2 regions of the Stutzerimonas sp. genome follow, and region 1 is predicted to be linked to the other one. Evidence: riboswitches for the same ligand, from Rfam matches in the RefSeq annotation. Region 1 holds a riboswitch; the other holds the start of a gene.
What was found. A riboswitch is a leader RNA that binds a small molecule or an ion and turns the genes downstream of it on or off. The one in region 1 is predicted to bind cobalamin.

Region 1 (4,452 bases):
GTCTGGGACGTCGGTCATCAAGCCTATCCACACAAGATCCTTACTGGTCGCCGCGAACGCATGGCCAGCCTGCGTCAGAAAGACGGTCTCGCGGCCTTTCCGCGCCGCAGCGAAAGCGAGTACGACACCTTTGGCGTCGGCCATTCCAGCACCTCGATCAGCGCCGCACTGGGCATGGCCATCGCTGCTCGCCTGCAGGGCAAGAAGCGCAAGTCCATTGCCGTGATCGGTGACGGCGCGCTCACCGCCGGCATGGCCTTCGAGGCGCTGAACCACGCCCCTGAAGTTGGCGCCGACATGCTGGTGGTGCTCAACGACAACGACATGTCGATCTCGCGCAACGTTGGCGGTCTGTCCAACTATCTCGCCAAGATTCTTTCCAGCCGTACCTACACGAGCATGCGCGAAGGCAGCAAGAAGGTCCTGTCGCGCCTACCCGGCGCCTGGGAAATTGCTCGCCGTACCGAAGAATATGCCAAGGGCATGCTGGTCCCCGGCACGCTGTTCGAAGAGCTCGGCTGGAACTACATCGGGCCCATCGACGGCCACGATCTGCCGACCCTGATCGCCACCCTGCGTAACATGCGCGACCTCTCCGGGCCGCAATTCCTGCATGTGGTGACCAAGAAGGGCAAAGGCTTCGCCCCGGCTGAAGTCGATCCGATTACCTGGCATGCGATCAGCAAGCTGGAACCCGTCGGCGCTCCAGCGGCCCCTAAAAAGCCCAGCGGCCCGAAATACTCCAACGTCTTCGGTCAATGGCTGTGCGACATGGCCGCCGCTGATCCGCGCTTGGCCGGCATTACTCCGGCCATGAAGGAAGGTTCCGACCTGGTCGCGTTCAGCGAGCGCTTCCCGGATCGCTACTTCGATGTCGCCATCGCCGAACAGCACGCCGTGACATTGGCTGCCGGCATGGCCTGCGAAGGAGCCAAACCGGTGGTTGCGATCTATTCGACCTTCCTGCAGCGCGCTTATGACCAACTGATCCATGACGTCGCCGTGCAGAACCTCAACGTACTGTTCGCCATCGACCGCGCCGGTTTGGTCGGCGAAGACGGCCCGACCCATGCTGGCAGCTTCGATCTCACCTATCTGCGCTGCATCCCCGGCATGCTGGTGATGACGCCGAGTGACGAAAACGAGATGCGCCGCATGCTCACCACTGGCTACCATTTCGAAGGCCCCGCAGCGGTGCGTTATCCACGTGGCACCGGCCCGAACGCGACGATCGAGCCCGGCCTCGAACCGCTGGAAATAGGCAAGGGTGTGGTGCGCCGCGAAGGCCGCAACGGCAGCGGCCGCCGGGTCGCACTGCTGGTTTTCGGCGTTCAACTGGCCGAAGCCCTGAAGGTCGGCGAAAGTCTCGATGCAACGGTAGTCGACATGCGCTTCGTCAAACCGCTTGATGAAGCATTGGTGCGCCAGCTGGCTGCCGATCACGAGCTACTGGTGACTATCGAAGAAAATAGCATCATGGGCGGCGCCGGCAGCGCTGTGAGCGAATTCCTCGCCAACGAAAACCTGCAAAAGCCGATCCTTCATCTGGGACTGCCGGACTACTACGTCGAGCACGCCAAGCCCAGCGAGATGCTTGCCGAGTGCGGCCTGGATGCCAGCGGCATCGAAGCCGCCGTGCGTGCGCGGCTGGAAGTGCTACAGGCTGCGTCGTAAAACAATGCCACCGTGGAAAATTGCGAAGCGTGTCCACCTCAAAAGCCGGATGTAAAAGGCGACATCCACCCTACGCCTCTAAGGCCGCGCCTTATATTCACTTGTTTCCAGGCTCGCCGCTGGAAACGAATCAAAGCAGAACCGCATCTTTCGCGCTTCCCGCGACGCGTCGTTCTCAAGCCCCTGCGTGGAACATCTGCTCGATCCCAGACGCAACCGCGATAGATGACGTTTCTGTCACCGCCTGCCTTGTGTTTCGCTGCATCACCCCGTAAGGTTCGCGCGTTTTATCCGCCCAGGTGTGCACGACCGCAAGGTCCGCATTAAACGGGAAGCCGGTGCGCTCCAACGAGCCAAGCCGGCGCTGCCCCCGCAACGGTAATCGACCGTGATCCACGGATCACCGCCCGCTCAACCGCCACTGTGTCCTGACACGGGAAGGCGAGCTCGGTGCGCGTCGAAAGCCCGGAGACCGGCCTGACGGATTCGACTGGTGTTGCGGAGGGCAGCACCGTCAAGCGCTGCGCATTATTCCGCGCGCTTGTTCCTGCCCTCCTCAAAAGCTCTGAACTTTTGAGGATTGATTCATGAAACTGACCCGTCTTGCCTTGGCTGTGGCACTGCTGCCCAGCGTTTCCGCATTCGCCCAGACGCCAAGCCGCGATGAGGCGCTGAAGCTCAACGATACCGTCGTGTCCGCCAACCGCGTGCCGCAACTGCGAACGCAGACAGCGGCTGCAACGACCGTATTCAACCGCGCCGACATAGACCGCCTGCAAGTACGCAGTGTGGCCGAACTGCTCGAGCGCGTGCCCGGCGTCAATGTCGTGCGCACCGGAGGCGCAGGTAGCCTCACCAGTCTGCTCGTTCGCGGCACCGCCAGCGGGCAGACGCTGATTCTAGTCGATGGCCAGCGCATCGCTGCAGCGTCCAGCGGCACCAGCAGTCTCGAGTTTCTCAGCCCTGACCAGATCGAGCGGGTGGAAGTCGTGCGCGGTGCGCGCTCCGCGCTGTACGGCTCCGACGCCATTGGCGGCGTGGTACAGATTTTTACCCGACAAGGGAGCGGCAAGGGGCTCAACCCCTATGTGCGCCTCGGCGCGGGTAGCCATTCGACTTTCGAGCGTAACCTGGGAGTATCCGGAGGCAACGGCCAGACCCGCTTTAACGTCGGTGCCTCGCTGAACGAAACCGACGGCATCGACGCGACCCGCCACGGTGACAATCTGAACCGTGACGACGATGCCTATCGCAACCGCTCGCTCAGTGTGAACCTGGCGCATCGTTTCAATGAAAGACTGGAAGCCGGCGTAAGCGCGCTCGATCAGCGCGGGCAGATCGAATATGACGACGTCTTTGGTCCGTCCCGACCCACGACCGAGTTTCAGCTCAGCACATTGTCCGGTTTCGTCGATCTGCAGATCAATGACCGATGGAGCAGCCGATTCGAGGCAGGTCACAGCGAGGACAAGCGAGACACTGGCAACGAGCTGTCAGGTGCCACTGAGGATATGTTCTACAGCTTCGCCACCTATCGCGACTCGGCCAGCTGGGTCAACACGCTGACCCTCGACAGCGACCATCAGCTCCTTCTGGGCGCCGATTGGTATGAAGACCGCCTGCACAGCACCACCGACTTCGTCGAGGAGGCGCGCTGGAACCAGGCCGGTTTCATCCAGCACCGTTACAACGGCTCCGTATTTTCCACCGAGCTAGGGCTGCGGCATGACAAGAACCAGCAGTACGGCAGCGAAAACAGCTGGAACGCCGCGCTAACCGTTCCGCTGGACCCTCGCAACGACCTGATCGCCTCTTACAGCGAAGGCTTTCGCGCCCCGACGTTCAATGATCTCTACTATCCCGACGCCTGCTACTTCGGCACCTGTTTCTCAAGCGCAAATCCAGACCTTTCGCCTGAGCATTCGCGAAGCTATGAACTGCAATGGCGCAACCGCTACAGCGATACCGGGTCGCTGGAACTGTCGATCTACCGTACCGACATCGAAGACGCCATCGTCTCGGACGCCAGTACCGGCTGGTTGCCCTATAACGTCCAGACGGCCCGCATCAATGGCTTCGAAGCCGCACTCAGACAGCAACTATTTGGCTGGCAAACCAACCTTGCGCTCGGCCTGATCGATCCGCGCGACCGCGACAGCGGCCATGTTCTGCCGCGCCGTGCCAAGCGTACGCTCAGCCTGGATGTGGATCGCCAGTTCGGAAACTTTATGGTCGGCGCCAACTGGCGCGCTGTCAGCGGTCGCTACGATGATGCAGCCAACACCATCGAACTCGGTGGCTATGCCCTGGTTGGCCTGCGTGGCAGCTGGCAGGCGAGCCATGAGGTCAGCCTGGAAGCCAAGCTGAACAATCTGTTCGACAAGGACTACGTAGAAGCGACCTACTCCAGCGGCCGTTACGGCTACAACACCGAAGGCCGCACGGCTTTGTTCGCAGTAACCTGGACGCCATCGTTCTAACAGGCCGCTGAAAACGTAGCGAGGCAGGCGAAAACAGCGAAGAAGCGGAGTCTACGTGCTGTAAAGAGCATTTTGACTGGACTCGCAACCGTTAAGCACACACCTTCAGCGCCGCGCCTGCCCCATTACGTCACAGAGCTTCTTGATCGCGCCGAGCATCTGGAAGCTCGGCCGCTCCAGCCCCTTGTCCGGCACTTCCCACAGCTGGCCCTTGCGCACCGCCGCGAGCTGCGGCCAGGCTTTCCACTCGGATAGCTGGGCGCCGCTGCCGGCCAGAATCACATCGGGATTTCGCGAC
Region 2 (4,452 bases), on a different contig from region 1:
TCGCCGACAGCATTCTTGAGCGTGGTTTCACACTCGTCGGTACGCCTTACCGTTATGGCGGCACCTCGACTAAAACCGGTTTCGATTGCAGTGGCTTCGTCGGTTTCCTGTTCAGCAAGGAGGCGGGTATCGAGCTGCCACGCTCCACCCGCGAAATGATCAACCTCGACGCACCGAAGATCAAACGCAACGAGCTGGAGCCGGGCGACGTGGTCTTCTTCAACAATCGCGGTCGCGGCCGGGTCAGCCACACGGGCATCTATATCGGCGACGACCAGTTCATCCATTCCTCCAGTAGTCGCAGTGGCGGCGTTCGCGTCGACAGCCTGGATGACAAATACTGGCGCGCAAGCTTTATACAGGCCAAGCGCGTGCTGGCGCTGGCTCACGATTCAAGCACCATTCCCACTCATCATTGAGCGTTGATATAGCGGTGCGCCGGGCTTGCATCCACCGCTGCATGCCGGCAGAGTGATGGCTCATTTGCCTGGACTGCTCTGCCATGCCTCTTCTGGCTCGCTTCTCGACCGTTCTGCTGGCCGCCTTGCTGCTTACAGCCTGTTCCAGCCGAGCGCCTGTCGAGCCGGTAGTCCTTACGCCGCAGCCAACACCTCAACAGTATCCGGGCACGGCTGAAGATGTCCTGTTCACTGCCCTGGGGCTGGTCGGCACGCCTTATCGCTACGGCGGCAACACACCCGATAGCGGCTTCGATTGCAGTGGTCTGATCGGCTACGTCTTCCGTGGCGCAGCGGATCTCGCATTGCCTCGTACCACGCGCGAAATGAGCACCATGCGCGGTACTTCCGTCGGGCGCGATGCGCTACAGGCGGGCGATCTGCTGTTCTTCGCGACCAGTGGCGGGCGCCGCGTCAGCCATGCGGCCATCTACGTCGGCAATGGGCGTTTCGTCCACGCACCATCCAGCGGCGGAACGGTGCGGCTGGACAGCCTCTCCAATAGTTACTGGCAGAAGAACTACCTCAGCGCCAAGCGCCTTCTCGACAGCGAGCATCTCGCCCGCAATCCCTGACTCACGCGCCTGGTAGGAGTCGAAATGACCGACGCATCGTCTGCGCGCAGCACAACCGCATCCATGCAATACCATCTTGGCTTCGACATCGGGTAGAGCAGCTGAGCATGCCGCCTATCCTTCGTCTGCCGGACCAGCCCGAGGCGTGCGAGCTCTGTCGCCGACAGGCACCCTTGACCCGTCATCATCTAATCCCCAAAGCGCTGCACGGCAAAACCTATGTGCGCAAGCGCTTCGCCCGTGAGGAGCGCATCACTGCCACCTTGTGGGTTTGCCGGCCCTGCCACAATCAGATTCATCGACTGTTCAGCGAGAAAGAATTGGCGCTCATCTACAACAGCCGAGAGGCATTGCTTGGTGATCCGCGCCTGAGCATGTTCGTCGAATGGCTGGCAACCAAACCAGCCGGATTTAATCCTAGGCACTAGTTTGGGCCGCTTCTGACGTATACCTCTGCCTAACAAAGGCTGCGACACGGCTGATCAAAAATGCGTTCGCTCTGCTTGGTCATTCGTATATAGACGACATTCTGCCGTTCTTGGCGCCTCTACCAGTGCAGGTTGAAGTGCGATCCCAGCACGAAGCGATCATCCAGCAGATCCCAGCGTTCGACGCAGGCTTTCTTGTCGGTGCCGGGATGCAGCTTGAGGCGGTTGAAAGAATTCGGGGAGGTGCCGCGGACCCGCGATGACAACGTGGTGCCGGCCTGGATCATCCAGATTTCCCGCGACAGGCCGGTGTACTGCTTGGTCAATGGCAACACGTAGGGCAGATGAATATGCCCGCCCATTACCAGATCGAGCCCTTCATCTGCCCAGCAGTGCAACGCTGCGTCGGCGCCGTGTTGCAGGTTGCTCAGATCGCTCAACACCATCGCGCCGAAGGGCTGATGCGCCACCACGATACGGACCTTGTTTGGGTCGCTCTGCTTTAACCGCCGTGCTACCGCCTGCACCTGCTCGGCGGTTACCAGGCCGTCTTTATGCCGTCGCGGGTGGGTAGTATTGAGCCCGATCGCTAGCATTTCGTCGTTTTCGAAGGTCGGTTCCAGATCGTGGCCGAAATGCCGGCGGTAGTTGCGATAGGGCATCAGAAAGCGTGCAAACACGTTGTATAGCGGAATGTCGTGGTTGCCGGGGATCACCAGCGCTTCGGGAATTCCATGACTATGCAGCCGCTGAACGAACGCCTGAGCGGCCGCGAACTGCCCGGCTCTGGCGCGCTGGGTGATGTCACCGGAAAAGATCAGCAGATCGGCACCATGCTCGCGTACATGGTCTTCCATGGCTTGCACCACTGCCGGTTGCTCAGTGCCGAAGTGGGTGTCGGAGATCTGCACGATGGTCGTCATGTGGCTGGCGTCTTCTCGTTGAGGGGTGGCCGGATGGTCCATTGTTGCATTCGAAGCCGGTAAGCGTCTGGCGTTCCGGCAAATTGCCAGCGAGAGGCATCCGATCGTTGTTGTCGTATAGCCCCGAACGCTTCAGGTTGCGCTACGCAGGGCCTTGGACTAACCTCCGCGCTGCTTCAGGTGCCCCTGGCGAAAAGCCAGCTGGGTGAAACAGGGAAGCCGGTTCATTCTTCGAAGATTCCGGCGCTGCCCCCGCAACGGTAGGCGAGACAAGAAACCGCTCACAGCCACTGTGCCACAGGCATGGGAAGGCGCGGTTTCGGGATGCTTCATGCGTCCGCTCGCAAGCCCGGAGACCGGCCTGTCGCATTCCACGGCAGTGCGGCGGGCGCTGATCGGGGTGCGGCTGCCTGCACCTCTTTCATTCTCTCCGTCTGCCTTTATCGACTGTATGTCGTGCGGCGGGCACGACGGAGAATCCCTAACCAATGCGAAGTCCCCTATCCCTGGCAGTAGTCCTGCTGGGTCTCCCTACCTATGTTCTTGCCGAGTCCGGCGCGGCCTTGCACCTGGACCAGCAGCTGATCACCGCCAGCCGGACCGGCAACTCGCCGGTATCCATTGCCTCAAGTAGCCTTATTACCCGTGACGAGATCGAACGCCAGCAGGCCACGAGCGTCCCTGAGCTGCTGCAGCGCCTGGCTGGCGTGAGCGTCACCCGCAACGGCGGACGCGGCAAGAGCACCTCGGTTTCCATTCGTGGTACCAGTGACAAGCATGTGCTGGTGCTGATCGACGGGGTGCGGGTCGGCTCGGCTACTTCCGGCAGCGCCGCGTTGCAGAACATCCCGGTGGAGCAGATCGAGCGCATCGAAATCGTGCGCGGGCCGCGTTCCAGCCTGTACGGTTCGGAGGCGATGGGCGGGGTGATCCAGATATTCACCCGCCGCGGAGGCGCCGATGGTTTCAAGCCATACCTCTCGGTGGGCACGGGCTCGCGTTCGAGCCACAGTGGATCGGCTGGCGTGGCGGGCAGCCACGGCAACGGCTGGTTCAACCTCGGCGTGGCCAGCGAATCCACCGACGGCATCAATGCCCGCGCCTACCGCAGCACTGCGCCCAATGCATTCGAGCCGGACGCCGACGGTTACCGTGAATTATCCGCTCTGCTGCGTGCGGGCTATCGCCTCGACAACGGCCTGGAGCTCGACGGCAGCTGGCTGCAGAGCGAGAACCACAGCGACTTCGACAGTCGTTCAAGCAGCGGCGCCAGCGGTCGCGATGCCTACAGCGACGGCTCCCTGCAAGCGATCAGTGGCCGTGCGCGCTTCTCACCGGCGGCGTTCTGGGGCGTTACCCTGCAGGCAGGGCACAGCGAAGATCTGGGAGATAACTTCCAGGACGGCAACTTCTATTCGCGCTTCGATACTCGCCGCGACAGCTTGAGCTGGCAGAACGACCTCCGGTTCGGAGAGGCGCAGGTATTGAGTTTGGGCATGGAATACCAGACAGACCGCATCGACAGCAGCGACAGCTATGCCAAGGACCGCCGCTACAACAGGGGCTACTTCATCCAGTATCAGGCCGCTTTTGGTCGCCATGGCGTACAGGCGGGACTGCGCCGTGACGATGATGAATTCTTCGGCTCGCACGATACCGGTAGCCTGGGCTACAGCTTCGATCTGAGCGACGCGCTGACGCTGACCGCCGCCTACGGTACCGCCTATCGCGCGCCGACGTTCAACGACCTGTACTACCCGGCAAGCAGCTCCACTGCCGGCAACCCGGACGTCCAACCGGAAGAATCGGAAAGCTACGAGCTGGGCATCCGCGGCAGCCATGGCTGGGGCGACTGGAGCGTCAACGCCTATGAAAACCAGATCGAGGACCTGATCGTCTGGGCGGGCACAAATCCCATGCGCCCGGAAAACGTCGATGTGGCGCGTATCCGCGGCATCGAAACCACCGTAGCCACCGTGTTGGCTGGCTGGGACCTGGCCGCCAACTTGACCTTCATGGACCCGCAGGATCGCAGCAAGGCCAACCATGGCCATCTGTTGCAGCGCCG

Region 2: it holds a riboswitch for cobalamin, as region 1 does, so the genes downstream of both, btuB (TonB-dependent vitamin B12 receptor) here and AC2LD7_RS08745 (TonB-dependent receptor domain-containing protein) in region 1, are expected to answer to the same signal.

What each region holds. Positions count from the first base shown of each region.
Region 1 covers NZ_CEXBBO010000010.1:125,216-129,667, forward strand. Annotated here, with positions in the region: gene dxs (1-deoxy-D-xylulose-5-phosphate synthase) at 1-1,674, shown strand, start outside; cobalamin riboswitch at 1,954-2,169, shown strand; gene AC2LD7_RS08745 (TonB-dependent receptor domain-containing protein) at 2,262-4,154, shown strand; gene AC2LD7_RS08750 (cobalamin-binding protein) at 4,260-4,452, opposite strand, start outside.
Region 2 covers NZ_CEXBBO010000033.1:23,587-28,038, forward strand. Annotated here, with positions in the region: gene AC2LD7_RS17620 (C40 family peptidase) at 1-419, shown strand, start outside; gene AC2LD7_RS17625 (C40 family peptidase) at 503-1,033, shown strand; gene AC2LD7_RS17630 (hypothetical protein) at 1,141-1,461, shown strand; gene AC2LD7_RS17635 (metallophosphoesterase family protein) at 1,581-2,384, opposite strand; cobalamin riboswitch at 2,546-2,763, shown strand; gene btuB (TonB-dependent vitamin B12 receptor) at 2,873-4,452, shown strand, end outside.